One region of the Rhodococcus sp. P4_E4 genome, then DNA from elsewhere that is predicted to be linked to it. Evidence: riboswitches for the same ligand, from Rfam matches in the RefSeq annotation. Region 1 holds a riboswitch; each other region holds the start of a gene.
What was found. A riboswitch is a leader RNA that binds a small molecule or an ion and turns the genes downstream of it on or off. The one in region 1 is predicted to bind thiamine pyrophosphate.

Region 1 (10,253 bases):
CGGAGACGAGTTCGATTGCGTCGGGCAGCAGTGTCCGCTCGTCGGCTATGACTTCGAGTTTGACCCAGTTCGTCTCGAGCGCTTCGCGTGCCAACTGCGCCGTCAGCACTGCTTCGGCGGCGCCCCGACACCCGGCGGTGTTCGGCAACGGTTCGATTCCGAGGCGACGAAGCAGGTCCAGAACGCCGGTGCCGCCGGCCGCGTCGACTCGCCGCATCGCGACGGTGGTCAGTTCGGTGCCGGAGGCGACGAGCGCTTCCTCGAGCACCGCAAGGTTGGCGGCGCCGCCTGTTCCGGTGATGAGCCGGGAACCGAAGCTGCGGCCAGCGATAGTGAGAAGGTCCTGCTCAGCCACCCTGCACCGCCGTGAGGATCTCGATTTCCCAACCACGTCCGACGGATTCGTCCCAACGCCCGCGAGGAAAGAGCGCACCGTCGACGGCGACGGCGATACCCTTGCTCGGCAACTCGAGGTGCGTCAGTAGCTCGGTCACCGTGACTGCTCGATCGAACTCGAGATCTTCGCCGTTGACGGTGATCCCGATCGGGACCTGCTCACTCATGAATTTTCCTTAACTACTGCGAACCGCTCGGGTTCGGTTCCTTTTACCTCGACCAAAGATGTGCCGTTCAGCAACGCGACCGTCGCATCGGCGGTGACGGGCGTCAGCAGGACACCGTTGCGTCCGTGTCCGGTGGAGACGACAACACGATCGGACACGCGCCCGATCAAGGGCAGGTTGTCCGGCGTCATGGGACGCAGGCCTGCCGCGCATTCGTACAGTTCGTATTCGCCGATCGCCGGCATCAGTGCCTCGGCGTCGTTGATCAGGTCGCGTACTCCGGCCATCGTGACCTGTGTGTCCTCACCGGACTCGTATTGTGTTGCGCCGACGACGATTCCGTCACCGCGCGGGACGAGGTAGGCGGGCCGCCCGTGGACGCTTCCGCGGATGGTGCGGCTGGGCGCCGGGGTGACTCCAGGCCTACTCCGCAGGCGAAGGATTTCGCCCTTGACCGGGCGTACCGGTAACCCGGGCCACAGCTTGGGTGACGCGATACCGGCGGTGAGCACTATCTGGTCGGTATCGAGTTCGGCGAGGTCGTTGACGGCACGCGCGATCAATTCGACACCGGATTCCGCACAGGCCTTCTGCAACGCCTCCAGCAGAAGTCTGTTGTCGACGGCGGACTCACCGACAGCCATCAGTCCCGACCGGATGCCCCGGCCGAGCATCGGTTCGAGTTCGCGGATGCGGGCGCGACCGAGAACTTCGAGTTCATGGCCCTGCGCGGTCACCCACTCGGCGATGGTCTGCAGGTCCTGCGCGTCGGCCGCATCGAGTGCAACCGTCAGCGAACTGTCCGCGGTGAAGACCGATGGCCCGAACTTTCCGAGCTCCTCACCGAACGTCGGCCACCGTTCCAGGGACGCCGCACCAACCGTCAACGCTGTCTCTTCACCCGGCCAGCCTTCGGAAAGCGGGGCGAGCATTCCGCCCGCCACCCACGAAGCACCTGATCCAATGGACGGGTCGTACAACCGAACGGACCACCCGTCGCGGGCGGCTCGCCACGCAATGGCGAGACCGATGACACCGCCGCCGACAACCGACACCGTACGAGCGTGTGTACTCACGAAACTCCACCTCCACTTCCTGCGCCGGCATGATCCGGGTCAGGTCTGACGGTCGGGATCTGGTCGCGATCCCCTCTCAGCCCCACGAACCTCGCAGTCACGACAAAAAGTGACAACGACGTTTCAGGACTCCCGTGTCGAACCTTGCTCCCTAGAGGCTACCGTTTGCTCCGTGCACCCCACACATCCCAGTAACGTCATCGACCGGCGCGAGCGCCTGGCAGCAGCACGGCTGTACCTGTGCACCGACGCGCGCCGCGAGAAAGGCGACCTCGCGCAGTTCGCCGAGGCAGCATTGTCCGGCGGAGTCGACATCATCCAATTGCGTGACAAGGGCTCTGCCGGTGAGCGCGAGTTCGGCCCGCTCGAGGCCAAGGACGAATTGGTAGCGCTGGGCATTCTCGCGGTCGCAGCGCGACGCCACGGCGCATTGTTGGCCGTGAACGATCGCGCGGATCTCGCGATGGCTTCCGGTGCCGACATCCTCCACCTTGGCCAGAACGACATTCCCGTCCCCTACGCGCGAACCGTTGTCGGTGAAGACGTCGTCATCGGGCGTTCGACGAGTAGTCGCGCGCAGGCGAGTCTGGCCGCAATCGAAGAGGGCGTCGACTACTTCTGCACCGGGCCGGTCTGGGCGACACCGACCAAACCGAATCGAAGTGCGTCCGGTCTGGAACTGGTTCGATCGACCGCCGACGCCGCACCGCCGCGCCCCTGGTTCGCAATCGGCGGCATCGACGAGGAACGCCTGCCGGAGCTGCTCGATGCCGGTGCCACGCGCATAGTCGTCGTGCGTGCAATCACGCACGCGTCGGATCCCCAGGCGGCTGCGCAGCGCCTCGCCGCGGCCGTCACTGGACGCTGAAAACCGGTAACTGGCGACCGTCAACTGTTTGCCGGGCGATTTCTGCACAGTTACGGGTCAGCACGCCTGACTCGAAACATGAACGGAAGTTGTCCGATCAGACAACAAACCCCCAGTTCCTAGGTGCGATTGGATGTCCGAAAAGTCGGATTAGGTGATCTTGATCACAGTTATTTCGATTGCGTGTCGCATCCCATTCGGTTTGTTGTAGTTTACTCCCAGTTACTAACTGAAACCTAGGAGCACTAAATGGGATCCCTCGACACCGGCTCGCTCAGCACCGAATCGCTCGAAGACCTGAACCTCGGCAAGATCAGCCTCCTGAGGAGTCCGGCCCTTCTGCTGTATATGCCCTGTTAAGACTGCGTACTCGACGCCTCGGACAGGTTCTGGTCACTGCCTGACTGCTCACTGCCTTGGTGGGAACTGCCTTGGTGGGAACTGCCTTGGTGCGAGCTGCCCGACAACCATCCGAAGCCACCGTCTTCGAGTACGACGGTGTGTGGGTCGCCGCCCTGTAGGTCTTCGGTCTCGGCTGGTACAGGCGCAGTTCGGAGCTCGGGCCACGAGGAACCGAATCCCGGATGCAATGGCAGCGAATCGACGTCGGCTTCACGCACCCACCGCAACTCGGTGCTCTCACCGTTGGCAACCGTAGACAGTGGATGTGCCGCATCAGCCACAACGGTGGTGTAGGTCCACCCGCTCTCAGCATGCATCGTCACTACCTCACCGCGGACGCGAACGGCGTCTTCGGCGATTCCGGCTTCTTCGTGTGCCTCCCGGACAGCGGCGTGCGTCGTGCTTTCGTGTGAGTCCCGTGCTCCACCGGGCAATGCCCAGGTACCACCTTGATGGCTCCACGCCGCACGATGCTGCAGCAAGACCAGGGGCGATCCGTCCGAATCGGGGGCGCGCAGAAGCAGTCCAGCGGCTCCGTGTTTACCCCAATGCCGAGTACCGTCCGGTCCGATCGACCAACCGTCACCGTCACCACGCATCGACTACCTCGCTCCGCCTGCTCTCGCCGTTGTCCCACACTAACCGTTTCAAACTGCTCCAGGTGTAGGTGATGCTTATATGCTCGCGAAGATGCCCTGAATCATTTCTCGGCGGCGTCATTTCTCGGTAGCCCGCCTACAGCGAAGTGAGGTGCTCGATGGTCGACCGTGTCGTCCCGTCCATCGAACCCCGGTCGCTGCCGCCCGCCGAGGGCACTTCGGTATCGGCGGAGGACGAGCGAGCACTTCTGCGGCGCGAACTCCAGGCATTCATGTCCTCGACGCCTGGCCGGTTGACCGTCGTCGGAGTGATCTTGATTGCGATCACCTTGATCGCCGGACTCCTCGCCACCGCAGCGATCGAGAACCGACAGGCGAACCTCGACCTCCTCCTCGTCGAAACCGAACCTCTCGCCAACTCGGCCCAGAACCTCTACAGCGCGTTGTCTTTGGCAGACGCCGCCGCGGCCACCGCCTTCATCTCCGGCGGCCTCGAACCCGCCGAAGTACGCGACCGATACACGCAGTCGATCGGTGAGGCGTCGGCGGAGATCGTCCAGGCATCGGCCGGTCTCGACTCGACTGATCTTGCCGGGCACAGCGCGTTGACCACCATCTCGACCGACCTCTCCGTCTACACCGGGCTGGTCGAAACTGCACGGGCGAACAATCGCGTCGGAAACCCGGTCGGGGCAGCATATTTGAGCGAGGCCTCGCAGTTGATGCAGACCTCGCTGCTGCCGATGGCTCAGCAACTGCACGCCTCGCAGGAGACCCTGGTCTCGCAGGTACAGCGCGATTTCGAGACTCCACCGTGGTGGCCGATCGTGGCATTCGTCCTCGTGTTGTGCGCGCTGGTGGCAACACAGGTGTACTTCTCCCGCAAGAGTCGCCGACGCTTCAATCTCGGGTTGATCCTTGCCTCGCTCGCCGTCGCGGCTGCGCTGCTGTGGCTGCTCACCGTCGGACTGGTGTCCGCACTTGCCACCGGACGTGCACTCGACGCGGGCGCCGAGCCACTGCACGAACTGACCGAGGCCCGGATCATGGCACAGCAGGCACGTACCGTCGAAACCCTCACGTTGGCGAGACGGGATTCAACTGCCGAGGACAACGTGACGTTCACTCGCAAGGTCGACGCCCTGCGCGACATCCTCGAGGGCCTACGCAGCGACGAACGCGCCCGAGTGAACAACGAGGTGCTGACCGCCGCACTGGATTCGCGCGAGCAATGGGTGGCTGCGCACACGCGCATGTACGACCGTCTCGGGACCGGCGACTTCACTTCCGCTGCCGCCATCACCATCGGCTCCGGAGAACAGGATTCGGCCGCGGAATACGGAAAGCTCGATCACGAACTCTGGCAAGGAATCGTGGATTCGCGCACAAATCTTCGGTCCGACGTCTCGTACGCCTCACGTGTGTTGGCTGCCTCTGCACCGGGCATGACTGTATTGGCAGTTCTCGGAGTTGCCGGAATCTTCATCGGGTTCTGGCCCCGACTGCGGGAGTATCAGTGACGGGAGTACCGGAGATGCGGAGGAAGCTCCCGGCCGTGTGCGTCGCGGTTCTGGCAGCGTCCGTGCTGGCGCTCGCCGGTTGCGGTGCAGATCGAGCCGAAGACCTGAACAACGCGGCCGCCACGTCGTACACGGAACCGCCGCTGCCGGCCGAGGCCACCATCGCGCCCAGTCCGACACCGACGACCACCGCGTCGTGCACCAACCTCACTGCGAGCCTGCGCCCCACACCCGCAGACGCATCTCCGCAGCCACCCACGCCGAGCCTCGACGCCATCCGCGCCCGCGGGCGGCTGATCGTGGGCCTGGACACCGGTTCCAACCTCATGAGCTTTCGCGATCCGGCGACCGGACGCCTCGAAGGCTTCGACGTGGACATCGCCCGCGAGATCGCCCGCGATCTGCTCGGCGACCCGGAGAAGATCGAGTACCGAATCCTGACCTCGGACGATCGGATCGCCGCACTCCAGGAATCCATGGTCGACGTGGTCGTCAAAACCATGACCATCACGTGCGAGCGGCGCGAGAAGGTCGACTTCTCGACGCAGTACTTCTCCGCCGAGCAACGAATTCAGGTCCTGCAGGGTTCACCGGTACGCGGCATCGCCGATCTCGCAGGCAAGCGAGTCTGCGCTGCCCGGGGAACGACGTCGGCCACGCGAATCCAGGAGCTCCAACCCGAAGCCACCGTCGTGACCGTCCCGATGTGGTCCGACTGCCTCGTCGTCCTCCAGCAGGGGCAGGTGGACGCGATCAGCACCGACGACACGATCCTCGCCGGACTCGCCTCGCAAGACCCGTATCTCATGATGGTCGGTGGTTCGTTGGGCGTCGAACCCTACGGAATCGGAGTGAACAAGGACAACCCCGACTTGGTCCGATTCGTCAACGGAACCCTCGAGCGGATCCGGGGTGACGGGACCTGGAACCGTATCTACGACCGTTGGCTCAGCGTCCTCGGTCCGTCACCCGGTCCCCCGCCGGCCGTCTACCGGGATTGAGGCTGACATGACCGAAGAAACCGGCCCCGAGCCCGACGCCACGCAAGCCTCCGTACGCCCCGAGCCTGACTCCACGCAGGCGGTTCACCGCGAGCCTGACTCCACGCAGGCAGTTCACCGCGAGCCTGACTCCACGCAGGCATCCCTACGCTCCGAACCCGAAGCCACCGGTGCCTACGAGCGCCTCGAACCGACCTCGGCCCAGATACGAGGAACCACGCCGTCCGCATCCTCCTCCCCTACCGGCCGCTCCACTCGATCCCGCCGCAGCCGGTCGGGACGAAAGCTGCGCCTCGGCGGCGGCCTGGTCGAAGTTCCCCCCGTCCCACAGATCGACCCCGCATCTGCGGTGATGAGTGACCCGACGGTCCCCGAGCGCAAACGGTTCTGTTGGAAATGCAACGAACCGGTCGGCCGTAAGAGCGCAAGCACCAAGGCAACTCAGCACGGCACCTGCCCCAAGTGCGGTTCCACTTTCGACTTCCGCCCACTCCTCGAAGAGGGCGAATTGGTATCAGGTCAGTACGAGGTTCAAGGGCCCATCGCGCACGGCGGCCTCGGATGGATCTACCTCGCGATCGATCGTAATGTCAGCGACAGGTGGGTAGTTCTCAAGGGACTCCTGCATTTCGGTGATTCCGAAGCGCAAGCCGTTGCGGTGGCCGAGCGTCAGTTCCTCGCCGAGGTCGCCAACCCCAGCATCGTCAAGATCTTCAACTTCGTCGAGCATCCGCGCCCGGACGGGACACCCATGGGGTACATCGTCATGGAGTACGTGGGCGGACGATCATTGCGCGAGGTGCTGGCCGAATTCCCGGACGGCAAGCACATGCCGATCGAGCAGGCAATCGGCTACGTACTGGAAATCCTTCCGGCGCTGAGCTATCTGCATTCCACCGGCCTGGCGTACAACGACCTCAAACCCGAGAACGTGATGGTCACCGAGGACCAACTGAAGCTGATCGACCTCGGCGCCGTGTCCGGGATCGAAGACTACGGATACCTGTACGGCACTGCCGGCTATCAAGCGCCGGAGATCATCGAGACCGGCCCGACCATCGCCTCCGACATCTTCACCGTCGGAAGAACACTCGCGGTTCTCACCCTCGACATGCCCTCGAAGCACGGACGGTACCTCGACGGCCTTCCCGAACCCGAGGACGAGCCACTACTGCGCGACAACGAGTTCTTCCACCGCCTGCTGCTGCGCGCCACCGACCCGGATCCGAAGAAGCGTTTCCAGTCGGCCGAGGAGATCGCGGGCCAACTCACCGGCGTTCTGCGAGAAATCCTCGCGGAGCAGACCGGGCAGGAGAATCCCGGGCTCTCGCTCGTGTTCAGCAGGCAGCGAACGTCTTTCGGCACCGATGAATTGGTCGGGCAAACCGATGTGTACGTCGACGGTGTCAGCCACGACGCTGCTCTCGATCCGCGCGAAGTTGCGCACGCACTTCCCATCCCGTTGGTCGACCCCACCGATCCCAGCGCGCCGTTGCTGGCGGCAGCGGTGCACAGCGAACCGTCTCAGACTCTCGATGCGTTGAAACACGCCCGCGAGAACGGAATCGACCGAACGTCAGGCACACCGGCGGCCGCCATCTCCGGCGAGGTCCGACTGGCCGAGGCCAAGGCTCATGTCGATCTCGGCGATCCGGAGACCGCGCTGAGTGTTCTGGACGAACTCCAGCAGAGCATCGGTGATCACTGGAAGATCGAGTGGTATCGAGGGCTTGCAGCGTTGCAACTGGACCGATTCGAGCCCGCCTTCAGTCATTTCGAGACCGTCCTGACGGCTCTGCCGGGCGAGGCTGCACCCAAACTCGCGTTGGCGGCGACAGCAGAACTGATCCTCCAGCATTGGGAGAGCGACGACCCGGACCAATGGTGCCGCTTCTCGGAGAAGTACTACCGCACCGTCTGGCGGACCGAACGGAACTACGTCAGCGCAGCATTCGGGCTCGCCAGGCAACTCGCCGATCACGGCAACAAGAAGGCAGCCATCGCCGCCCTCGACGAAGTTCCCACGTCTTCCCGGCACTACAACGTCGCACGGATGTCGAGCGCTCTGACGATGCTGTCCGGCGTTCCGATCGCCGAACTCGACGAATCGACTCTGAGGGAAGCCGCCCGTCGCGTTCGCGCGCTACCGGCCGAGGAGAGCCGAAGTCTGCAGATGCGAACCCTGGTGTTGGGTACGGCACTCGATTGGATTCGCTACGGAAACCGCTCGCACACCGAACTCGAACCCATCCTCGACCTGCCATTCACCGAGCAGGGTCTGCGCACCGGAGCCGAAGCCTGCCTTCGCGCCCTCGCCCGCGCCACGACCTCCCGCACGCACCGCTACGCCCTCGTGGACCGGGCGAACGCGGTGCGTCCGCGCAGCAATTTCTGACGCGCTCCCCGAGATTTACAGCGCGGCCACCAAAGCCTTCGCCGCGCGGGCGATCGCCAACTCCTCGTTGGTGGGGACCACCAGCACCTCGACGGCCGACGTGGATGCGGAGATACGACGCTCGTCGCGGCTCTTCGCCTCGTTGAGAGCCGGGTCGACCTCGATTCCGAGACGGGAGAGGCCGGCCAGGCTGTCGCGTCGTACGTCGATGTTGTTCTCGCCAACACCGCCGGTGAAGGTGATGACGTCGACGCCACCGAGTTGAACGATGAAGGCGCCGATGTACTTACGGAGCATGTGTACGTAGACGTCGTAGGCAAGTTGTGCGTCTTCGTCGCCGCCCTCGATCAGTGCGAGCAGGGCACGGAAATCGTTGACTCCCGACAGTCCCTTCAAACCGGAACGACGGTTGAGGAGGTCGTCGATCTCGTCGACCTTCATTCCCGAGTTGCGATTGAGGTGCAAGATGATGCCTGGGTCGATGTCGCCGCTGCGGGTGCCCATGACAAGACCCTCGAGCGGGGTGAGGCCCATCGTGGTGTCGATAGCCTTGCCGCCCTTGATTGCCGAGGCCGAAGCGCCGTTTCCGAGGTGCAGAACAATCTGATTCAGCTCGGCCGGATCCTTGCCGAGGAAGTCCGCGACTCGTCCCGACACGTATTCGTGTGAGGTCCCGTGGAAGCCGTATCGACGAATCTGGTTGGCCTTGGCCACATCCCGATCGATCGCGTAGGTCGACGCTGCGGCGGGCAGCGTGTGAAAGAAGGCAGTGTCGAATACTGCTACGTGCGGAACGTCTGGCAGTTCTTCGCGCGCCACCTCGATACCGATCACGTTGGCCGGATTGTGCAGCGGCGCAAGGTTCGACAAATCCTCGATGGCTTTCACGACGCCGTCGTCGATGAGCGTCGGCGAATAGAAGATGTCACCACCGTGCACGACTCGGTGACCGACGGCGATGATTCCTGCCTCGCTCAGCGGCCGTCCGACCTCGGCGACGATGTCGAGCACCATCTTCAGTCCCGCACGGTGATCGGCGATGGGGAGGCTGCGGTCTTCGACTCCGGTGCGGTGGTTGTAGACGATGTGGCCGTCGGGTTCACCGATCCGCTCGATGAGGCCGTGCGCTACCGATTCCGCTGTATCCGGATGCACGAGTTGAAATTTGATCGATGACGAGCCGGAATTGATGACCAGTACGGTGCCGTCGCTCACGCTTACGCTCCCTGTGCCTGTATTGCCGTGATAGCCACGGTGTTGACGATGTCCTGGACCAACGCTCCACGCGAGAGATCGTTGACCGGCTTGTTCAGTCCCTGCAGAACCGGGCCGACGGCGATAGCGCCGGCGCTACGCTGCACTGCCTTGTAGGTGTTGTTGCCGGTGTTCAAGTCCGGGAACACGAACACCGTGGCCTTGCCCGCCACCAGAGAATCCGGCATCTTCTTGTCAGCGACACTCTGCTCGACGGCCGCGTCGTACTGAATGGGCCCTTCCACCAACAGGTCCGGTCGGCGCTCGCGCACCAAAGCGGTCGCGGTGCGAACCTTGTCGACGTCGGCTCCACTGCCCGAATCGCCGGTGGAGTACGAGAGCATCGCAATGCGCGGATCGATACCGAACTGCGACGCCGTCTGTGCGGACGAGATCGCGATGTCCGCCAACTGCTCCGACGTCGGGTCCGGAACCACGGCGCAGTCACCGTAGGAGAGAACGCGGTCGGCCAGGCACATCAGGAAGATGCTCGAAACCGTCGAAACTCCGGGGGCCGTCTTGATGATCTCGAACGAGGGCCGGATCGTGTGAGCGGTGGTGTGGGCGGCACCGGA
Region 2 (10,253 bases), on a different contig from region 1:
CGAGATCCTCGGCCACGTCCAGATCGAGATGCAGCAGGGTCTCGAGTTCGGGAGGCAGGTCCTCGGCCGTCAGATCGGGCTGCAGCGAGGAGGAGTCACCGCTCTTGTTCGCGAAGAAGAGGTCTCCGCCGACGCGTGCGGCGAACTCGTCGTCCACGGTACGCAGGAACGACGTCAAGGCTGCGCATGTATCGGTGAGTTGTTTGGGAACGAATGGTGAGCCCGCCACCTCGAGGAACACCGACAGACGGTCGTCGATCAAGACGAACTTGATGCGCGACCACTTGCGGTTGAGATCGGCGATGACCTCGGCTGCACGAGTGCGGTTGCTGATGTCCTGAACGAGCGGGGAGAACAACTGCACGTCCATGGACTCGGAAAGCGGACCGACGAACATGACCGTCGAACCGACCCGAATTGGTATGTCGCCGTCGCTGTCCCGCTCGGGAAGCGTGCCGAGCATGGGAAGCAAAGCGAGAGTGACCAACTCCTTGAGGTGGTCGACGTCGTTGGGCATGTAGGCCGCGGTGGGGTCGAGTGTCGGAAGTTCGGTCGACTCGACAACCGACGGATCGAAATCCGGAGTCTGCTCGTTGCCGGTGAGATCGCTGGATAGAAAAGCCGGGTGCTGCACACCGAACACATCACGGAACGCATCGACAGTCATCGCTGCGAGCTGATCGGCCCAGTTCTGCGCCTTGTCGACGCAGAAGGCGGGGGAGTTGTTCGGATCGTCGAGATTCTCGGAAGGCGGATTCCAGCCGAGTGCGATCAACTTTTGTTCGTCGGCATCTTCGAGTCGATAGCGCGGATGAAGGAAGTCGTTGGAAGGAACCTCGCAGCGGACTGTGTTCTCGTCCCACACGAGGAACTGAACACATGGCGCTGCGCCGTCAGCTGGATCGAAGTCGCCGGTGGACGATTCCACGGCAAGCACGTCGCCGTCGACCATGATGGAAATGTGATCGCCGAGGCGACGTTGAAATTCTGCCCATGCCCGGTCGACACTGACATCGAGATCGAAGCCCATTGCGCTCATCAGCCACCTCCTTCCGCAAAAGCTCAGACCTATACGGTATCGCGAGCTCCCGACAATGCTGCTGTCCTTTTCCGGTCGACCGGATTGCAGCGGGCCACGAACCGTGACGACTAGGAAGGTTGTCGCAGGTAGATCGGGTATTTGAGAGCGGCGACTGAAGTGTGCCTGTAACCGCCGTCACGCCAGGCGGTATGCAGGCGAAAGAGCGAGGACTATCCGGCGAGAACGGGCGAGACCTCGACGACGGGCGGCGTGGACCCGGTCGTGACAACTGGGGTGGTGCTGGTCTTGGTGGTCGTGGCTGTCGCGGTCGGTGACGAGGTCGCGGTAGCCGACGCGGTGGTCGTGGACGAGACCGGTGTTGTCGTACTCGTTGCAGTCGTAGTGGACGTAGCGGAGCTCGTGCTTGTCGCGGTCACCACCAGCGGCTGATTACGAGGAGCAGTCGTCTCGTCGGCGATTCGCCAGGTCGGCGTCGGCGGGATGACAACCGTGGGAACTGCAACCGAGCTGTAGAACGCGGCCGGTTCGATCCCGGCGACGGACTCCACGGAAACCGACGAGACCAGAGCGGGAGGCTTCACCACAGGGCCACCGGAACCGAATGCGCCGGCTGCTCCGCCGAAAACGAGGCCTGATGTCAGAGAGAGGGCGGCCACTGCGACAGCGCCGATCATGACTGTTCTGTCTTTCATGCACACCTGTCCTTCGGGAGCAGTACGGAAGTACTGTAGGCGAAAAGATGCCGCAATGGAGTATCAGGGCCTGCTGGGCGGGACGCGAATCTGTGTGGCGTAGAACACAAAAGGCCCCGGGCGCCGACGCGGACGTCGGCACCCAGGGCCAGGTCAAGCAGTGAATCAGGCGGGGATCGTCAGTACCTGACCGGCGTTGATGAGATCCGGGTTCGGGATGCCGTTTGCATCCGCGATGCGCTGGTACTGGTTGCCGTCACCGTAGAAACGCTCGGCGATTGCCCACAGGGTGTCGCCGCTTTCGACGGTGTAGCTCTGCGCTACCGGAGCGGCGGGTGCAGGCTCGGGCTCCGGTGCCGGAGCGGGCTCCGGGGCAGCCTCGGCGGCCGGAGCCTCGATTGCAGTGTCCGAAGACCACAGAGCATTTCCACCGGCGGACAGAACGACGTTGCGATCGTCCTGAACCGAGAGGGAGGCACCGTCGTTGCCTGCGGTCTGCGATGCCCACACGGCGTCGGAGTCCTTGTAGATGACGAAGTTTCCGTCAGTCTGCACCTCGGCGCGGTTGGCGCCGGATCCGTTGGTGCCTGCGGCCCAAACAGCCTGTCCGCCCTCGGACAGAACCAGGTTGCCGTCGTCCTGCAAGGTGAGGGTGTATGCGCCGTTGTCGGACTTGAGTTCCTGGCCGACTCCGAGGCTTTGACCTGACTGCAGTGTGCTCACGCTGTCCCTTTCCAAATCTGTTGCGATGACTGTGCCTCCACGATTCCGCTTTACCGTCCAGTTACCTTCTGGCCGTTGGTCTCGTAGGCGACCGAGTGTACGTTACCGAAGAGTACGGAGAATTGTGCAGCGTTGACGGACTGCGTGTCGAGCGTTCGGATCTTGCTGATATTAAGGCGTTTTGGGTGAAAGTGCCGGATCATGGTACGTGACCTCGTCAGGTTTCGGTGCGCATTCTCCTGAACTCCAGGTGAACTCGAAACTCTCTCAGCGCATTATCAGTAACTACTGCATTATCAGTAACCGCTAGGGGCGTAGCGACTTGCGCGTCTCGTCGTGGAGAACGGCAAGCAGTTCACGCTCGACGTCGGCGAACTCGGGCGTGGTGATCATGTCCAGCTCGCGTGGTCTCGGCAAGGGAACGTCGACTACGCACCTGACCGTTGCCGGACGCGCAGACAGAACGACCACGCGGTCGGACAGATAGATCGCTTCACGAATATCGTGGGTGATCATCAGCACGGTCCACCGGTACTGCTGCCACACGTCTTGCAGCCAAGCCTGCATCTCGGTGCGGGTCAACGAGTCCAGTGCGCCGAACGGCTCGTCGAGCAGCAGGACAGGTTTGCCCTGAACAACGGTGCGCAGCATCGCCGCTCGCTGGCGCATACCGCCGGACAGCTGTGACGGCCGGGCGTCCTCGAATCCGGACAGGCCGAACGCGGGGAACAACTCACGAGCGCGCTCGCGTGCTTCCTTCTTGCCGACTCCCTGCACTTCCAAACCGAGGGCCGTGTTGTCGAGTACCGAGCGCCAAGGGAACAGAAGATCCTTCTGCGGCATGTACGCGGTGTGCACCTCGGCGGCTGCTTCGGATTCAGTTGCGCGCGTGCCCACACGGACCGAACCCGAGGTCGGGGATTCGAGCCCGGCCAGGACGTTGAAGATCGTGCTCTTGCCGCAGCCGCTCGGCCCGATCACCGACACGAATTCGCCCGCGTCGGCGCGGAAGGACACCGAATCGAGTACGAGACGCGATTCTCCGGCCGTGTCGAACCTCTTGGTCAGGTCCTGGATTTCGACCATTGCATCCTCGACCATCGGGTCAGTCATGTCCGCGACCTTTCGTTCATCGCCCATGGTGCAACGATGCGCTCGATGGCGAACGTCAGCAAGTACAGCGTGACGCTGATCAACGCGGTCACCAGTACGGCCGCCAACACCAGGTCGGTGCGGAAGGAGTTCTTCTGGGTGCTCATGTAAATGCCCAAACCGGAAGTAGCGCCGACGTATTCGGAGAACACCGCGCCCACGACCGCGTAGGTGATACCGATACGCAGGGCGGTGAAGAATCGCGGAATCGCCGAAGGAAGGCGGACGTATCGGAACTCCTGCCAGCGAGTGCTGCCCATACTGCGCAGGAGAGCGCCCGCTTCACGGTCGGCCGCGGCAAATCCCTCGATGAGTCCGATGGTCATGGGGAAGAACGTCGCAAGCGCGATCACCAACACCTTCGGCAACAACCCGAAGCCGAACCAGATGATCATCAGCGGCGCGATGGCGATGATCGGCAGCGTCTGCGAGACGACAAAAAGTGGTACCAGCGCGCGTGACAACCACGGCGAAAAGTCCACGACCACAGCAAGAATCCAGGCCAACACCAGTGAAACAGTGAAGCCGACCAACGTGACCTGCAATGTCGACCAGGCGTGGCCGGAGATGATCTCGCGATTGTCCCACCCTTGGGACAGAACGCGACCAGGAGACGGAAGTACCTGCGGCCGAATCCCACTGATCTCGACGTAGATCTGCCACGCCGCTACGAGGAGCACCACCACGGCGAGCGCGGGAAGCGCCCGCCGCATGGCCGAGACCAGCCGTCCGCTCACGTCAGGACGCGTCGAGATACTCATTGGTGAAGTACTCCGACCAGTCCGGCTTCTGGGTCAGCGGCTTCCCGTCCGGTCCGGCGAGCAATCCGTTGTCGAAGAGGAATCCCGAATAACCCGACCAGGTTTCGAGATTCTGGGCGCCCACGACGCCGTTGGCGTCTTTCATGTAGTCGGCGGCGAGCATCCGCTGACTGTCACGGACGAGGTCTTCGTCGGTGAAAGCTCCGGGGTTCGCGTCGATGAGATCCTGCGCGGCCTGGTCCGGGTTGTCGGCAGCAGTCTGATATCCGCGTTGAACGGCTTTGACGAACTTGCGTGCCTCGTCGGGATGGTCCTTCAACCACTGCTGGTTGCCGTTGATCACGATCGAATACGCATCGGGGAAGCCGTAATCGGTGTACTGGAAGTACCGCATCGGAGTTCCGTTTCGCTCCGCTTCGAGGCCTTCCCACGCAAAGTAGGAGACCGTGAAATCGGCCTGGCCCGAGTACACGGCTTCGTACGCGGACGTACCGAGCGTGACCGTCGTGAAGTTCCCGGTCCCGCCGTCGTTGCGGATGATCTGCTGCAGTGTCTCGACTTCGCCGGGATCGCCGAACCCGGCGTACGTCTTTCCGTCGAGATCACGCGGGCGCGTGATGTCCGCACGATCCGCCTTCACACCGATGCCGGTGGCGCGGTGCTGAAGTGGCGCGATGACGGACGTCGTGGCGGCGCCGGCCGCTCGGGCGAACGTGGCCTGACTCTGTGTGCTGATGCCGAACTCCGCGTTGCCGGCGTCGACCAGGGTGTCGGGCGAGGTGTTGTTGTACGGCAGGATCGAGACGTCCAGACCGGCGTCCTCGAAGTAGCCCTCTTGGAGTGCAACGTACAAACCGGTGTGGTTCGTGTTCGGGGTCCAGTCGAGTGCGAACCGAATGGTCCCGTCGGAAGAGCCGGTGTCAGCGGCGCATCCGGTCAGAACTGTGAATGCGGCTGCGATCGCGGCAGACGTGGCAAGTGTGCGGCGCAGCGCCGCAAACGACATCACGACGCCGGCCAAGGCTGCTGGTGGAGTGCGGAATCCCAGAACATCAACTCGTAGCGACTGGCGATGCGGAATGCTTCACTCATCGCCTCACGCTCTGTCTCGGTGGCTGCTTCGGCCGCAGCATTGACCAGTACGCGGGCCTGCGCCACCGACTCGTGGAATTCGGGTGCGTCGTACGTCGTGACCCACTGTGCGTACGGATGCGACGGATCGGCGTCGAGTACCTCGCGCGCTGAAGCGGCAAGATCGCGGCCGACCTCGGCGTAGATCCAGAAGCAGGGGAGTACTGCCGCTGCGGAGACCGGGTAAGGCGCAGTTGCCGCAGTCGCCGTCAGATACGAGACGTATCCCAGGCAGGCCTGCGAATGCTCGAGCCTTCCCGATCCCGCTGGAAGAATTCCACCGGTGAGAAGTCCGTCGTGAAGCGCAGATTCCACTGTCGCTGCCGTGGACGCGGAATTCGACCAGAAGCCCGCCGACTGCGGATCCGGGGCGTGGGCCGCGACCAGGGACAACGCTTTCGAATACCCCTCGAGATAAAGCTTGTCCTGCTCGATGTACGTGCGGAACGCGTCGAGAGGCAAGGTTCCGTCGCCGAGGCGTTTGAGGAACTCCAGTGAGTCGATCGACTCGCGGAGGACCTTCGTCTCGGCCCAGAGCCGATCGGTGAACCGATCCGTCGACGGCGCTGTGGCCACCGAGTTTTCGGCAGAATTGTATGCAGGCTGCGTAGTAGCCATGACATCCCTTCGTCAGCATTACCTGATCAGGTTCCCGGGTGTGTTCTCAGCCCCGCCCATGCGGAGCACCCCGTGTCAGAACTAGGCGACCTTAACACCGAGCCTCTGCTTCGTCGGCGGCTACCTGGCAGTTGAGTAGTCGGCGCACATCGGCCTTATGTTGGTACGTTTGGTCTTGTTTGCCACACGCGCGGGTCGGGAGGGGATTCAGACATGGAGACCGACGTTCGACCGAATCTCGGCGAGGACGGAACTCTGGTGATCCGTGCCCGCGGCGGAGAAGCCCGCGGGTATCCGGATGGCGGAATGTTCGCGTGGAAGGGCATGCCTTACGCAGCAGCGCCGGTGGGTGAACGGAGATTCCGCGCGCCGCAACCCGCTGAGCCGTGGGACGGGGTGCGCGACTGTCGTGAGTTCGGGCCGATCGCGCCGCAGGGCCAGAGCCCGGCGGTTCCGATCGACCGGGCCTTCAAAATCGACGAAGACTGTCTGTCGATCAACGTGTGGGCCCCGCGCCCCGACGGCACGCCGCGACCGGTGATGGTGTGGATTCACGGCGGCGCCTACTGCCTCGGGTCCGCCGCCCAAACGATCTACGACGGCCGTCATCTGGCTGAAACCGGTGACGTCGTTCTCGTCTCCTTCAACTATCGCGTCGGTGCCCTCGGATTCCTGGACCTGTCTGGATTCTCCACCGCGGATACCGTTTTCGAATCGAACTGTGGTCTGCGAGACCAGATTGCGGCACTCGAATGGGTTCGAGACAACATCGACGCCTTCGGGGGTGACCCGAGTGCGGTGACGGTGTTCGGTGAGTCGTCCGGCGCAGGATCCATCACGACGCTCATGACCTGTCCGAGCGCCGAAGGTCTGTTCAATCGTGCGATTGCCCAGAGTCCTCCCGCGACCTCCGTCTACGGGGCCGAGCGCGCCAAGACCGTGGCGGAGCGGTTTCTCGAACTGCTTTCGATCGCCCCTGAAGACGCAGGCGATCTGCTGACCACGGATCTGGAACTGCTCGTCAAGGCAAGCGATGACCTGGTCAACGAAATTCCGACCCGGATTCCGGGAACTTTGGCGATGGCACCCGTTGTCGATCGTGATCTGGTGCCGCACTACCCGGTTGCGGCTTTCCAGAAGGGTTACGCGCACCGAATCCCACTGATCATCGGTTCCAACAAGGACGAGGCGTCGATCTTCAAGTTCATGAAGTCTCCGCTGATGCCGGTGAGCGCGCAGTCGGTCGAGGCCATGCTGCAACTGCTGGCGGATGATCACCCCGACATCTCCGCGACCAAACTTGCCGAGATCATGTCGGCTTACCCTGATCACGCGAAACCGAGTGGCGCGCTGGCACTGTCGCGGGACGCGGCGTTTCGCATGCCGACTCTGTGGATCGCCGACGCTCACTGCAGGCATTCCCCTACGTGGGTCTACCGCTTCGATCACGCGACGCCGATGCTCAAGGCGGCGCGGATCGGTGCGGGCCACGCGACCGAATTACCTTATGTATTCGGCAATTTCGGAACCCTGAACGTCGACCCCACGTTCTGGCTGGGTGGACGGAAGGCTGCGATGGAGGTAGCCGGCCGTATTCAACGGCGATGGTTGGCCTTCGCGCGGCATGCCGTGCCGGCAGCTCTCGACGGTTCGAAGCACTGGGCGCCGTACGAGGAAGAGAGGCGGTCGACGCTGTTGATCGACTCGGCTGACACCCTCGTCAGCGACCCCGATCACGGACTGCGCGTCGCCTGGGGCAACGACGTGATGGGGTTCAACTGACGTCGGTCGAGTGTCGCGGACGATCCAGTTCGCGAAGCACCGGCAGGGAGGCACAGACTGCGGCGATCAGGATGATCGGAATCGACAGGGCCACAAAGGTCGACGCGATTCCGAGTTGATCGAGCAGAGGTCCGACCGCGAGGTAACCCAGCGGGCCGGCGGCGTAGGCAGTCGACGTCATGACACCGACGACGCGTCCGCGCATGTGCTCCGGGCTGTGCGTCTGCATGGCGTAGTTGGCGATCGGGCCGACTGGTCCGTAGACGAGCCCCTGCAGTCCGGCGAGCACGAGGATCACCCACAGCGGAGGTAGAAGCGCCATGGCAAGCATCGCTATGCCGAGAACGGCGACGGCAAAAATCATGATCAGTCGCCGGGACATGATCGGTGCCAGCGGAGCGTAGGCGAGAGAGCCGATGATGCCGCCGATCGCCAATGCCATCAGCACCGATCCGAGTTGCGCCGGTTGATCCAACTCTGTGAAGTACACCGGGAACACGACACTCTCCACCGGCATGTAGAGCGCGACGACGGCCATGTCGATCAGCGCCAGAGTGCGCAGCAGTTTGTTGTTCCAGACGAACCGAAGACCGTCGAGTGTGCCGTGCCAGATCGATTTCGGACGATGTTCGTGTTCGGGGACTCCGGCGCCAGGAAGGCGGATGAAGGCAACCACGACTATCGAGAACACAAAACCAGCCGCCGTCACCCAGAGCGTGTTCACCGCCCCGATCGTTGCGATCAGGACACCGCCGATGCCAGGGCCGATCAGATATGCGACGTTGAAATTGGCCTCGTACACGCTGTTGGTGCGATCGAGCTTCCACTTGGCGGTCCGAGTTGCTGCAGGCAGCATGGACTCCCTCGCCGCCATTCCGGCGGGGTCGAACACCGCACCGAGCGCGGCCAACGCCGCGATCACCGGGATCGTCAAGCCCGCGGTGGCCGCGATGATCGGGATCGCCGCTACGGACATCGCCGAAAGAGCGTCGGAAATCATCGACGTTCGACGGCGTCCGAATTTGTCGACGAATGTCCCCGAGAACAGGCTCGACACGAGTAGCGGAATGGCTGCTGCGCCGGCAACTATCGCCGCGTCGGTAGCCCTGCCGGTTCGTTCGAGAACAAGCCAGGGGAGTACGACGATGGCGATACCGTTGCCGATCGCCGAGAACAGCGTCGCGAGATTGACGAGGACGAGAGGGAGATAGCTGGGGGTAACTACGTCCTCGGATGCAGGTGGGCGCCGATCTGCTGAGGCGACCACGTTCTTTCCTTCCCCGAGATGGTGCCGACCAGGATTTCGAGAGTTTCGACGACGGCACCATCGACGCTAGCAGCGGGGGTTGCAGGTCCGCGAGTGATTTTTCGCGGGCCGTCCTCGTTCGGTTATGCCTGGTAAACGGGGTTCTCTGCAACAAACTTCTCGACGTACGAGCACGTCGGAAGGATCTTCAATCCCTCGTTCCGGGTCTGATCGAGCGCTTCCCGCACCACGATGGCGGCAAGCCCGCGCCCGCGAAACTGTGGGTACGTCACCGTGTGGTGGAAATCACGGACACCGGAATGGTCCGAGTACTCGGCAAAACCGGCCAGTTCGCCGTCGACACGGATCTCGAAGCGCGTTTCCGCGGAGTTGTGCGCCACTGTCTCGGTCATCTTCGGGCTCCGTTTCGAAAGGGCGGCCGGTTGCGGCGCGCCGCGTCTGCGTTCTGTGGAGTCACGCTACCTGGCAGGCGGTCCGCAATATCGCTTGCCGGCGTGAGTTCCGTTACTTAGCGCAACTACAACTGGACGACCGTTCAAGGGACCTTGGTCGTGTCGGATCAGGAAGAAAACTGGTCTGTACGTGCCGATTTGCCCGTACTTTTGTGCCCACATTGGGTGATACATATGCATCGCGATCGTAAACATCCCAATATGTGGGACTCGTCACAAAGTTTTTTGTCGTCTGTTCGGATGGATTAAGTGGAGGACCTGAAACGGGCAAATTGCAGGTCAGCGGGGCGCTGATTGCGTGCCGACGAAGGGTGCGAGCGCCCGGAAACCCCAGGGGTATTGCCTTGGTCATCAGATCGTTTCTCGGACGTGATCCCAAAGACCCGCTTGGGGGGTTAGCGTTTGAATCGTCGGGGATAGAAGAAGCGTTACAACTTCGCCAAAAAAACTTTGGTGCGGCTTCGCAACGGTTCGATTTCGAGTCTTCGTCGGACAACTTCGAGGAAGGAACGCACATGATTTTCGGGCAGCGTGAGTCGAACAGTTACTTTGCCGCAATTTTTTCGTACGACTTCCTTGACGAAGGTCTGGGATACGAGACCATCGCACGGATCCACCGGGGCGAGATCTGCG
Region 3 (10,253 bases), on a different contig from region 1:
GACCCGACAGGAACCTAGCCTGTCGATGATCTGCATCGGCTCGAATCGACTCAGTGGCAGGTCGTGCTCGATTCGGAGTCGCTGGTCGACGGCCGTCCACAGTTCGGTTTCGAAGCGGACGAGGTTGTCGAAGTGACCGCTCAGGTCCGACCCCGTCATGAGCAGACCCCGAACCGATATGCATTCCGTGGAATCATTCTTTCACCGTACACCCGATTCTTGATTAATTCCATGGAATCTATTTGCGGCCTTTCGTTGTGTCGGTGGCGCATGGGAACATATGTTCGTGTCGCATGAACCGCTGGATCGAGAAACGCCAGGTAATCACCCTGGCGGTGCCCGTTCTGGCGGTAATCATCCTGGGGGTGGTCGACCTACGGGTGACGCAACGATCCTCCATGCGGACCTCGATTCGTTCTACGCATCGGTCGAGCAACGTGACGACCCGACTCTGGCGGGCAGACCGGTCATCGTCGGTGGTGGCGTGGTCCTGGCGGCAAGCTACGAGGCCAAGGCATTCGGGGTTCGAACTGCGATGAGTGGTGGTCAGGCTCGATCACTGTGTCCCCAGGCAATCGTCGTTCCCCCGCGAATGTCGGCGTACTCGCAGGCGAGCAAAGACGTGTTCGACGTCTTTCACGACACGTCGCCGCTGGTCGAAGGAATCTCCATTGACGAGGCCTTTCTCGAGGTCGGCGGGCTCGCCAAAATCGTGGGAAACCCGCTGCAGATCGGGGCCAACCTCAGACGCGACGTGGCCGAGCAGGTGGGACTACCGATCACGGTCGGGATCGCACGCACCAAGTTCCTGGCCAAGGTCGCGAGTGCATTCGCGAAACCCGACGGATTGCTGCGAGTGCCGCCGGAGGGCGAGACCGAATTCCTGCATCCGTTGCCGGTCGAGAAGCTGTGGGGCGTCGGCAAGATCACGGCCCAGAAGTTGCGAAACTTCGACATCGTGACGGTGGGTGACATCGCTCGGCACGACGAATCCTCGATCGTCTCGATTCTCGGGGGCGGCGCCGGTCGCCATCTCTACGCGCTCTCGCACAATCGAGATCCGCGCCCCGTCCGCGCCTATCGTGGCCGCAGTTCGATGGGTGCTCAGCATGCGCTTGGTCGCGGATCCCATTCCCGCGCAGAACTCGATGCGTCGTTGATGTCCCTTGTCGATCGTGCCAGTCGACGCATGCGTTCGGCGCAGCGGACGGGGCGCACGGTCACGCTCCGGCTTCGCTTCGCGGATTTCACGCGGGCAACTCGATCTCACACACTGCGCCGGTCCACCGCCGACACAGCGGAATTGCTGAACGCCTCGATGGTGCTGCTGGACGAAGCGATACCGATGATCGCGGACAAGGGCATCACGTTGATCGGTGTCGCTGTCTCCAACCTGGATCGGGACGGCGCCGAACAACTCGAATTGCCCTTCGACGGTCCAGGATTCGCGGGTCCGGACACTGCCGCCCTCGACTCGGCGATGGACAGCGTCCGGAAGAAGTTCGGCTCGGCGGCTCTCACGAGGGGAGTGCTCCTGGGACGCGATCCGGACCTGTCGGTGCCGCTACTGCCGGACTAGGTGAGGTTTTCTCTCAGAGTCGCTCCCTCGTATTCGCGTCGGAACAACCCACGCGCCTGCAGCACTGGAATCACGTGATCGACAAAATCTTCCAGGCCCTGCGGATAGGTCGGCGGCATCAGATTGAAACCGTCGGCACCGCGGCCGTTCAACCAGGATTCCATCTCGTCGGCAATCGACTCCGGTGTGCCGATCATCGTTGCGTGGCCACCACCCGCAGCGAGCGTCCCGAGGAGTTCCCGCACAGTCGGTGCGTCCTTCTCGACGATCCGCAGAATAGTTGCGTAGCGTCCTTGCGGCCCGCTGAATGCTTCGAGTGGAGGCAACGGGGGCACGGGCCCGTCGAGATCCCAGTCCTCGCAATCCTGTCCGGTGAACAACGAGAGTTGGCGTATCGACTGTTCGGTGGGCAGCAGGCGATCAAGTTCGGCCTTCTTGGCCCGTGCCTCGGCGACAGTACTTCCGACGTAGGTGACCAGCCCCGGCATGACGGCGACCGAGTTCGAATCCCGGCCGGCGCGCTCGATTCTCGACTTCACGTCCGCGTAGTAGCTCTGCGCGCTGGGTAGGTCGTAGGCAACCGAATAGATCGCCTCGGCGCGCTGCGCAGCCAGATCGCGACCCTGCTCGGACGCCCCGGCCTGAAACAAAACCGGTCTGCCCTGCGGGGATCGAGGAACCGTCAACGGGCCGTCGACACGAAAATGCTTGCCGTCGTGATCGATGCGAGAAATCTCGCCTGCGTCGGCAAAACGTCCCGCCCGGTCGAGGATCAGCGCGTCTTCCGACCACGAATCCCACAATGCGAGGGCCACTTCGACAAATTCGTCGGCTCGTTCATATCGGGATGCGTGATCGGGCATCGCCTCGAGTCCGTGGTTGCGCGCCTCCTGGTCGAACATCGAGGTCACGACGTTCCATCCGGCCCGTCCGCCGCTGATGTGGTCGAGCGATGCCAAAAGTCGTGCCGCGTGGAATGGCGTGTAAAAGGTCGTGGAGATGGTGGTGACCAGGCCGACGTTCGCCGTCGCTCGTGCCATGGCAGTCAACGCGGTGATCGGTTCGAGAAACCACGACGCACCAGACTCGGGTTCTCGAACACTGTGACCGTCAGCGAAGAAAACGGCGTCCAGCTTGCCGCGTTCGGCGATCTGGGCGAGCGACTCGTAATACGTGATGTCACCGAGACTTTCGACCGGTGAGTCGCGGTGTCGCCACGCCGCACTGTGATGCCCGCAACCGAGCAGGAACGCACCTATCCGTAGCTGTGCGCCCATCAGTTCTTGACGAGTCCGCCGTCGACAACCAGATTCTGGCCGGTCACGGCCCGCGACCATGGGGAGGCGAAAAAGAGTGCAGCGTCGGCAAATTCGTCCGGCGTCGTGACTCGGCGCAGGGGAGTGCTTGCCGCGATCATGTCGAACACTGCTTCCGGTGTCGCGGCACTCGCATCGGTGGTGCGGAGCAAGCCGCCGGAGACCATGTTGACTGTGATCCCGTCCGGACCGAGGTCGGCGGACAGCGTCCGTGTCAGTGCCAACAGTGCGGCCTTGGCAGCGGTGTAGTCGTGGTACGGAACTACCGGATTCTGGACCAGATTGGTTCCGACAGTGATGATTCGGCCGAAGCCGAGTTCGCGCATGCCTGGTAGTCCTGCCTGGGTGGTATTGAGTGTTCCGGCAACAGCTCCGCGTAGTTGAGAGTCGAAGTCGGCCCAGGTGATCGTGTCCGCGTTCGGCCGGGCATCGCCGTTGAACGAGAAGTCGACCAGTGCATTGTCGACCACGGTCGAGATCGGTGCGTCGAATCTCTCGCGTGCAGCGGAGAACAACTGGTCGACGGAACTGCGGTCCGTCACGTCCGCCTGGACTGCGAAGGTGCGATCCTCACCCAGTTCGGCGACCAGGGCCTCGGCGGCATCGCGGCTCTTGTTGTAGTTCACGATTACGCGGGCGCCCGAGCGGAAGAATGCTCGGCTCAGTGCGGCGCCGAGCCCGCGGGCGCCACCGGTGATCAGAACGATCTGCTCGTCGAGGTTCAATGCGCGCTGAAATTGCTGTTCGGTCATGTCGACATCCCTCCGCCAGTGCTAACTGGTCAGGTTCATCGGGTCTGATCTCAGCCGACTTTTTCGGCACCCCGTGTCACCGTCCATCAGACCACGTGAGGTGAATCGTCCTGAACGCCGGGTGTGCAGTAACGGTCGGCGCGATGAGTTTTCGATCGCTCGGGAGTCGTAATTGCAAGCGAAGTGGCAACAGGCCGCTCGCCTTCGCCCCAGGAGAATCCGATGACCACCCAGCCCGTCCACAACGAAACTGTTTCCGGTAACGCCACGACGACGACACCTTCGGCCACGGCTCGCAAGGTCGGATACGTCCTGAGTGGGCTGTTCGTCGTTTTCATGCTCTTCGACGGCATCATTCACATTCTCAACCTTCAGACCGTCAAGGACGCCTCCGCCGAACTTGGGTTGCCGGACTCGCTGGCATTGACGGCCGGGGTGGTGCAACTGATCTGCCTTGCGCTGTACGTGATTCCGCGAACGTCGATACTCGGCGCGATTCTGCTCACCGGTTACCTGGGCGGAGCCGTGTTGACCAACCTTCGAGCGGAACAGCCTCTGCTGAGCACGACACTGTTTGCCGTCTATACCGGAATCGTCATGTGGGCGGGTCTGTATCTCCGAGACGAGAAGGTTCGCGAGATCATCCCGGTGCGGCGGGCCTGAAATCAGGCCCCTGAAGGGGTTGCGTGGGACGCGGTGTCCCATTATGTTTGACCTCATTCAAGTCCGTCGACTCCAATCGACGGACTGGCCGTGAGGAGACACCGATGGCTCGGTCAGCGTCGATCGAAGTGGAAAAGCCGTACCGCCAGGTACTGCAGACTTTGTCCGAGGGCTCAGTTGCCCGCAGTTTCGATCCCTATCTCGACATCGACTGGGATTCACCAGAGTTCGCGATCGATCCGCATGATCCGAGGTGGGTGCTCTCATCCGTGTCGGATCCGCTCGGAGCGACGCAGTGGTACCAGGATCAGTCGTTGGAGCGTCGAATCGCCATGGGAATGTGGCGTCAGGCGAATGTGACCAAGGTGGGTTCGGCATTCGAGAGCATCTTGATCCGGGGAATGCTGCAATACATCATGGCGCTACCCAACCAGTCGCCTGAGTTCCGGTACTGCCTGCACGAGATGACCGAAGAGTGCAATCACATCCAGATGTTCCAAGAACTCGTCAATCGTATGGACATCGACGTACCGGGTATGCGTCCGATGTTCCGGCGGCTGTCGCCGATCATCGGAGTGCTGGGAGCAAAGTTCCCGGTCATCTTCTTCATCGGCATTCTGGCTGGTGAAGAACCGATCGACCACTTCCAGAAGGATCTCATCCGCGAGGGTAAGGACACGCCGCCGGCGATGCTCCGCACCATGGAGATTCACATCGCCGAAGAAGCGAGACACATCTCGTTTGCTCACGAGTTCCTGCGCAATCACGTCCCCAGACTCAGTCGTACGAGTCGAGCCATCACATCGGTCGCCTTCCCCGGCACGATGCGTTGGCTTGCGGGCGAAATCATGTCACCGCCAAAGGAATTCGCCGAAGAATTCGGAATCCCGGACGAGGTGATGAAGAGCGCCTTCTGGGGGAGCCCACATTCACGCCGCATCCTGGGTAATTACTTCGGTGAAATGCGAGCCCTGGCAGACGAACTCGGATTGATGAATCCGGTGTCGAAGCGTGCGTGGCGAAAGCTGCGCATCGACGGCGACTACGCCCGCTACCGCGGCGAGCCGAAGCGTTCCGACAAGACCCGGATCTAGTCCGGCCGCGAAGTTCCTCCGTCGGAGGACACCAGTTCGGCTATGAGCGTGGACAATTCGACATGGGGATCGATCTGTAGCCCGCTCGAGCGTGCAACGCCGTCGAACATGTACCAGGTGTATTTCGCGAGGTCGGCGACGATCTCTTCGCGGCTCGGTTTCGGATCGGTGCTTCGGACCCAGTGGGTGAGCGTGCCCTCGACCATTGTCACCACCGCGAACGGTAGTGAATCGAAGGGTGAGGAGTCGATCCCCACGGATCGACCGACTTCGGTGATAGTGGTGCGGGCCGAGTCGGCGATTGTCGCCTTCAAGCTGCTGATCGCGTCGATGCTCTCGTCGTCGTAGTCGGTGGGGCCGGTACCCATGAACTCGTGAATCCGCGGATGCTCGGTGATCCACTCGGCGACGGCGCTGATGGTTCGGGTCAGGATCTGGTCGAGAGTGCCTACCGAAATGCTCATCGACGCATCCAGGGCCGCCGCAAATTGGCCGAGCACAAACGCTCGGACTCGTCGATCGAGGTCGTCTCGGCCGCTGAATTGTCGGTACACCACCGACTTGGCGAGGCCGGCACGGTCGGCGATCTGCTGGACGGACACCTCGGCACCTGCCGCGCGCTCTTCGATCAGTTCGACAGCCGAGGTGAGTATCCGTTTCTGACGCTCGGAGTTGTGTCGCTCCCACCGCGCTTCGCGACCGGTCAACTCTGCAGTGACAGGTTGCGCAATTGCGTCGCTCGGCATCGGGCCAGTCTATCCGGACGGACCCGCCGTATTTCCGACTTGTCATCGGGCGCGGCATCGGGATCGGTCGTCGGTACAACGTGGGACACTGGTCGAGTGAGGTTGTATCGAGACACGGCGGTGGTGCTGCGCCTGCACAAACTGGGCGAAGCCGACCACATCGTCACGTTGCTCACCCGTCAGTTCGGGTTGGTACGTGCCGTGGCCAAAGGTGTCCGCCGGACCACCTCCAAATTCGGTGCCAGACTCGAACCGTTTGCTCACATCGACGTGCAACTACTTCCGGGCAAGAATCTCGACATCATCACTCAGGTGCAGACGGTCGATGCCTTCGCCACTGACATCGTCGACGACTACAGCCGGTACACCACGGCCTGCGCCGTACTCGAAACTGCCGAGCGGTTGGCCGGCGAGGAACGCGCGCCGGCCCCGCAGCTCCAGCGATTGACGGTGGGAGCACTGCGTGCGATCGCCGAGCAGGCGCGGCCGGTCGAGTTCGTGCTCGACGCGTTCTTGTTGCGAGCCATGGGGTACGCGGGTTGGGCGCCTGCCCTCGAAGAGTGCGCCCGCTGCAGCGCTCCGGGACCGCACCGTGCATTTCATGTCGCCGCAGGCGGAGCCGTCTGTACCTACTGCCGCCCGGCGGGTGCTGCGACGCCGTCGCCCGGAGTGCTCGACTTGATGGAAGCCCTGCTCCGAGGGGAGTGGGAGGGCACCGATTCGGCGCCCGCGACGCTGCGGACGCAAGCCAGCGGACTGGTCGCGGCACACCTGCAGTGGCATCTCGAGCGTCAATTGCGGACGTTGCCGCTGATCGAGCGTTCGAGGCCGCATGCAGCCGTCGAGGTCGACTTGCCCGTGAGGCAGGATGGAACCCGTGATTCGACGACGCGAACCGCGAACTCCGCTTGATCCTGCTGCTGAACGGGTGATCCGGCCACCGGACCCACATCCGTCCGGGGCGACCCCGCCGATCCTGCAAACCGAACTCATCCCGCGCCACGTCGCGTTGGTGATGGACGGCAACGGACGGTGGGCGCAGGAGCGCGGTCTGCCGCGAACCGCCGGGCACGAACGCGGTGAAGCTGTCCTGATGGATACCGTCTGCGGTTGCATCGAGATGGGTGTCGAGTGGCTCTCCGCCTACGCCTTCTCCACCGAGAACTGGAAGCGCAGTCCCGACGAGGTTCGATTCCTGATGGGCTTCAACCGTGACGTCATCCGCCGCCGACGCGACGAGATGAACGAAATGGGTGTGCGTGTTCGCTGGGCCGGTCGTAAGCCGCGCCTGTGGGCCAGTGTGATCAAGGAACTCGAGATCGCCGAAGAACTGACCAAGAACAACACAGTCATGAACTTGACCATGTGTGTGAATTACGGCGGGCGGGCCGAAATTGCCGATGCGGTAAAGGAAATCGCGAAGCGTGTCGCGGCCGGTGAGATCAATCCGGACAAGATCACCGAGGCGACGGTTGCCAAGTACCTCGACGAACCCGACATGCCCGACGTCGATCTCTTCCTGCGTCCGTCGGGGGAACAGCGGACGTCCAATTTCTTGATCTGGCAATCCGCCTACGCCGAAATGGTGTACCAGGAGAAGCTGTTTCCCGATTTCGACCGCCGCGATCTCTGGGCCGCCTGCGTCGAATACGCCTCACGCGACCGTAGATTCGGTGGCGTCAAATGACAGGGGAGAACATGACCGACACCACCGACGAAGCAGCCCGCCTACAAGAACGCGCGGCCGCCTCGCTGGCGCATTTCGTGACGGTCGATGTGGCTGCGGACGGCTCGCTTGGTTTCCAGTACTCCGGCGCGCTGTGCTCGATCCAGGCGATGAATTTGTCCGAGGGTCTGGACGTGCTGTCCATGACGTGTGTCCTCGCGTGGGACCGACCGGTCAGCGCGGCACTGCATCGCAAGGTGGCCGAGCGGAACCGGACCATTCAATTCGGTTCGATCGCGGTATTCGGCCACGGCAGTCTGGCGGACGTGATCCTGCGATACACGTTCCCGGCGGCCGGACTGGACGACGAAGCACTGACCACGATGTTGCTACTCGCGCTGACCGGCGCCGATACCGCGCGTCAGGGTTTGATTCCCTGACGCTGTCAGCTGGCGGCGCAGTCGCGGCAGGTGCCGAAGATCTCGACGGTGTGACTCACTTCGGTGAAACCGTTGTCCTCGGCGATGGTCTGTGACCACTGCTCGACCGTCGGGCCCTCGACCTCGACGGTGAATCCGCAGTTGCGGCACACCAGGTGATGGTGGTGTCCGGAGGAGCAGCGTCGGTAGACGGACTCACCTGTGTCGGTGCGCAGGACGTCGATGGTTCCGGCGTCGGACAGTGCCTGCAGCGTGCGGTAGACGGTGGTCAGGCCGATCCCTTCACCGCGCTTGCGCAGTTCGTCGTGCAGTTCCTGTGCCGACTTGAATTCGTCGATGTCGTCGAGCAGGGCGGAGATGGCGCTGCGCTGTTTCGTGGAACGAACGCCGACGGTGGCCGGTCCACGTTTCGAGGTCGTACTGCCCGGGGTGTTCATGCGGTGGAATCTCATCCTTCTTCGGCGTGGGCGACAGCGTCGACGACGATGTGTGCGAGGTGATCGTCGACGAGTCGATAGAGAACTTCTCGTCCGTTGCGTTCGCCGCGGACGACGCCCGCTGCTTTGAGAACGCGCAAATGCTGGCTGATGAGTGGCTGAGTGACGCCGAGAGCGCCGACGAGTTCGTGAACGCAACGCTCCGACTCGTGGAGCTGAAGCACGATCGCGATGCGAACGGGTGCAGCCAGCGCCCGCAGAATTTCGCCGGCGGCCGCCAAAGTTTCCTTGGGCGGCACGGGCGCGGGGGGTGCGGCTTCGAACGGGTCGTGCGTGTGTCCGAGGTCGGAATGATCATGGCTTTTGTGGAGATCGCCGGTATCCGCAATGCTCACAGCGAGGCTCCTTCGAGGGGTAGATCATGATGTCCGGGCATAGCCATCTCACCACATTATTGCAAATCACTTTCATTTTGATATGCACAAGTATGCATGTCAACCTTGGACGGAAGTGCGTGGCAGCCGCCAGATAGGCTGATGGTGCGAAAAGCGCACGAAAATCATGCATCTATTACCCAGATGGAGAGCAATCGAGTGGCACCCAAGTCCAAGATCGAAGCCGTTGTCAATCTCGCCAAGCGGCGAGGCCTGGTCTACCCGTGCGGTGAGATCTACGGCGGTACCAAGTCCGCATGGGACTACGGCCCATTGGGTGTCGAGCTCAAGGAGAACATCAAGCGTCAGTGGTGGCGCAACATGGTCACCAGCCGCGAGGACGTCGTCGGCCTCGACTCCTCGGTGATCCTGCCCCGCGAGGTGTGGGTCGCATCCGGTCACGTCGGTGTCTTCAACGACCCGCTCGTCGAGTGCCTCAACTGTCACAAGCGTCACCGTCAGGATCACCTGCAGGAGGCGTACGCGGAGAAGAAGAAGCTCGACAACCCGGACGACGTCTCGATGGATGTCATCGGTTGCCCCGATTGCGGCACCGTCGGCCAGTGGACCGAGCCGCGCGACTTCAACATGATGCTCAAGACGTACCTCGGCCCTGTCGAGAGCGAAGAGGGCATGCACTACCTGCGCCCCGAGACCGCACAGGGCATCTTCGTGAACTTCGCCAACGTGCTGACCACCTCACGTAAGAAGCCGCCGTTCGGCATCGGTCAGATCGGCAAGAGCTTCCGTAACGAGATCACCCCGGGCAACTTCATCTTCCGCACCCGTGAGTTCGAGCAGATGGAGATGGAATTCTTCGTCAAGCCGGGCGAGGACGAGCAGTGGCATCAGTACTGGATCGACTACCGCCTGGACTGGTACACCGGCCTCGGCATCAACAAGGACAACCTGCGGCTGTACGAGCATGCGCCGGAAAAGCTTTCGCACTACTCGAAGGGCACGACCGACATCGAGTACCGCTTCCACTTCCAGGGCAGCGAATGGGGCGAGCTCGAAGGTATCGCGAACCGTACCGACTTCGATCTCTCGACGCACTCCAAGCACTCGGGCACCGAGCTGAACTACTACGACCAGACGACGGGTGAGCGGTACACCCCGTACGTCA

Region 2: it holds a riboswitch for thiamine pyrophosphate, as region 1 does, so the genes downstream of both, AC1DVN_RS26595 (TenA family protein) here and thiO (glycine oxidase ThiO) in region 1, are expected to answer to the same signal.
Region 3: it holds a riboswitch for thiamine pyrophosphate, as region 1 does, so the genes downstream of both, AC1DVN_RS09935 (3-oxoacyl-ACP reductase) here and thiO (glycine oxidase ThiO) in region 1, are expected to answer to the same signal.

What each region holds. Positions count from the first base shown of each region.
Region 1 is NZ_JBFUJB010000015.1:48,861-59,113, reverse strand. It holds gene thiG (thiazole synthase) at 1-355, opposite strand, end outside; gene thiS (sulfur carrier protein ThiS) at 348-563, opposite strand; gene thiO (glycine oxidase ThiO) at 560-1,639, opposite strand; TPP riboswitch at 1,639-1,785, opposite strand; gene thiE (thiamine phosphate synthase) at 1,812-2,507, shown strand; gene AC1DVN_RS16975 (NUDIX hydrolase) at 2,864-3,508, opposite strand; gene AC1DVN_RS16970 (hypothetical protein) at 3,667-5,028, shown strand; gene AC1DVN_RS16965 (glutamate ABC transporter substrate-binding protein) at 5,043-6,029, shown strand; gene AC1DVN_RS16960 (serine/threonine-protein kinase) at 6,037-8,424, shown strand; gene AC1DVN_RS16955 (acetate kinase) at 8,440-9,639, opposite strand; gene pta (phosphate acetyltransferase) at 9,642-10,253, opposite strand, start outside.
Region 2 is NZ_JBFUJB010000026.1:53,506-63,758, forward strand. It holds gene AC1DVN_RS26565 (T3SS (YopN, CesT) and YbjN peptide-binding chaperone 1) at 1-1,039, opposite strand, end outside; gene AC1DVN_RS26570 (hypothetical protein) at 1,252-1,734, opposite strand; gene AC1DVN_RS26575 (LysM peptidoglycan-binding domain-containing protein) at 1,900-2,457, opposite strand; gene AC1DVN_RS26580 (ABC transporter ATP-binding protein) at 2,764-3,558, opposite strand; gene AC1DVN_RS26585 (ABC transporter permease) at 3,567-4,370, opposite strand; gene AC1DVN_RS26590 (ABC transporter substrate-binding protein) at 4,348-5,376, opposite strand; gene AC1DVN_RS26595 (TenA family protein) at 5,376-6,119, opposite strand; TPP riboswitch at 6,107-6,202, opposite strand; gene AC1DVN_RS26600 (carboxylesterase/lipase family protein) at 6,333-7,901, shown strand; gene AC1DVN_RS26605 (MFS transporter) at 7,894-9,168, opposite strand; gene AC1DVN_RS26610 (GNAT family N-acetyltransferase) at 9,291-9,560, opposite strand; gene AC1DVN_RS26615 (hypothetical protein) at 10,136-10,253, shown strand, end outside.
Region 3 is NZ_JBFUJB010000006.1:237,312-247,564, reverse strand. It holds gene AC1DVN_RS09950 (MarR family winged helix-turn-helix transcriptional regulator) at 1-159, opposite strand, end outside; gene dinB (DNA polymerase IV) at 281-1,579, shown strand; gene AC1DVN_RS09940 (LLM class flavin-dependent oxidoreductase) at 1,576-2,856, opposite strand; gene AC1DVN_RS09935 (3-oxoacyl-ACP reductase) at 2,856-3,620, opposite strand; TPP riboswitch at 3,638-3,731, opposite strand; gene AC1DVN_RS09930 (DoxX family protein) at 3,870-4,310, shown strand; gene AC1DVN_RS09925 (AurF N-oxygenase family protein) at 4,415-5,404, shown strand; gene AC1DVN_RS09920 (TetR/AcrR family transcriptional regulator) at 5,401-6,150, opposite strand; gene recO (DNA repair protein RecO) at 6,247-7,062, shown strand; gene AC1DVN_RS09910 (isoprenyl transferase) at 7,019-7,837, shown strand; gene AC1DVN_RS09905 (YbjN domain-containing protein) at 7,834-8,256, shown strand; gene AC1DVN_RS09900 (Fur family transcriptional regulator) at 8,262-8,693, opposite strand; gene AC1DVN_RS09895 (ArsR/SmtB family transcription factor) at 8,705-9,088, opposite strand; gene AC1DVN_RS09890 (glycine--tRNA ligase) at 9,287-10,253, shown strand, end outside.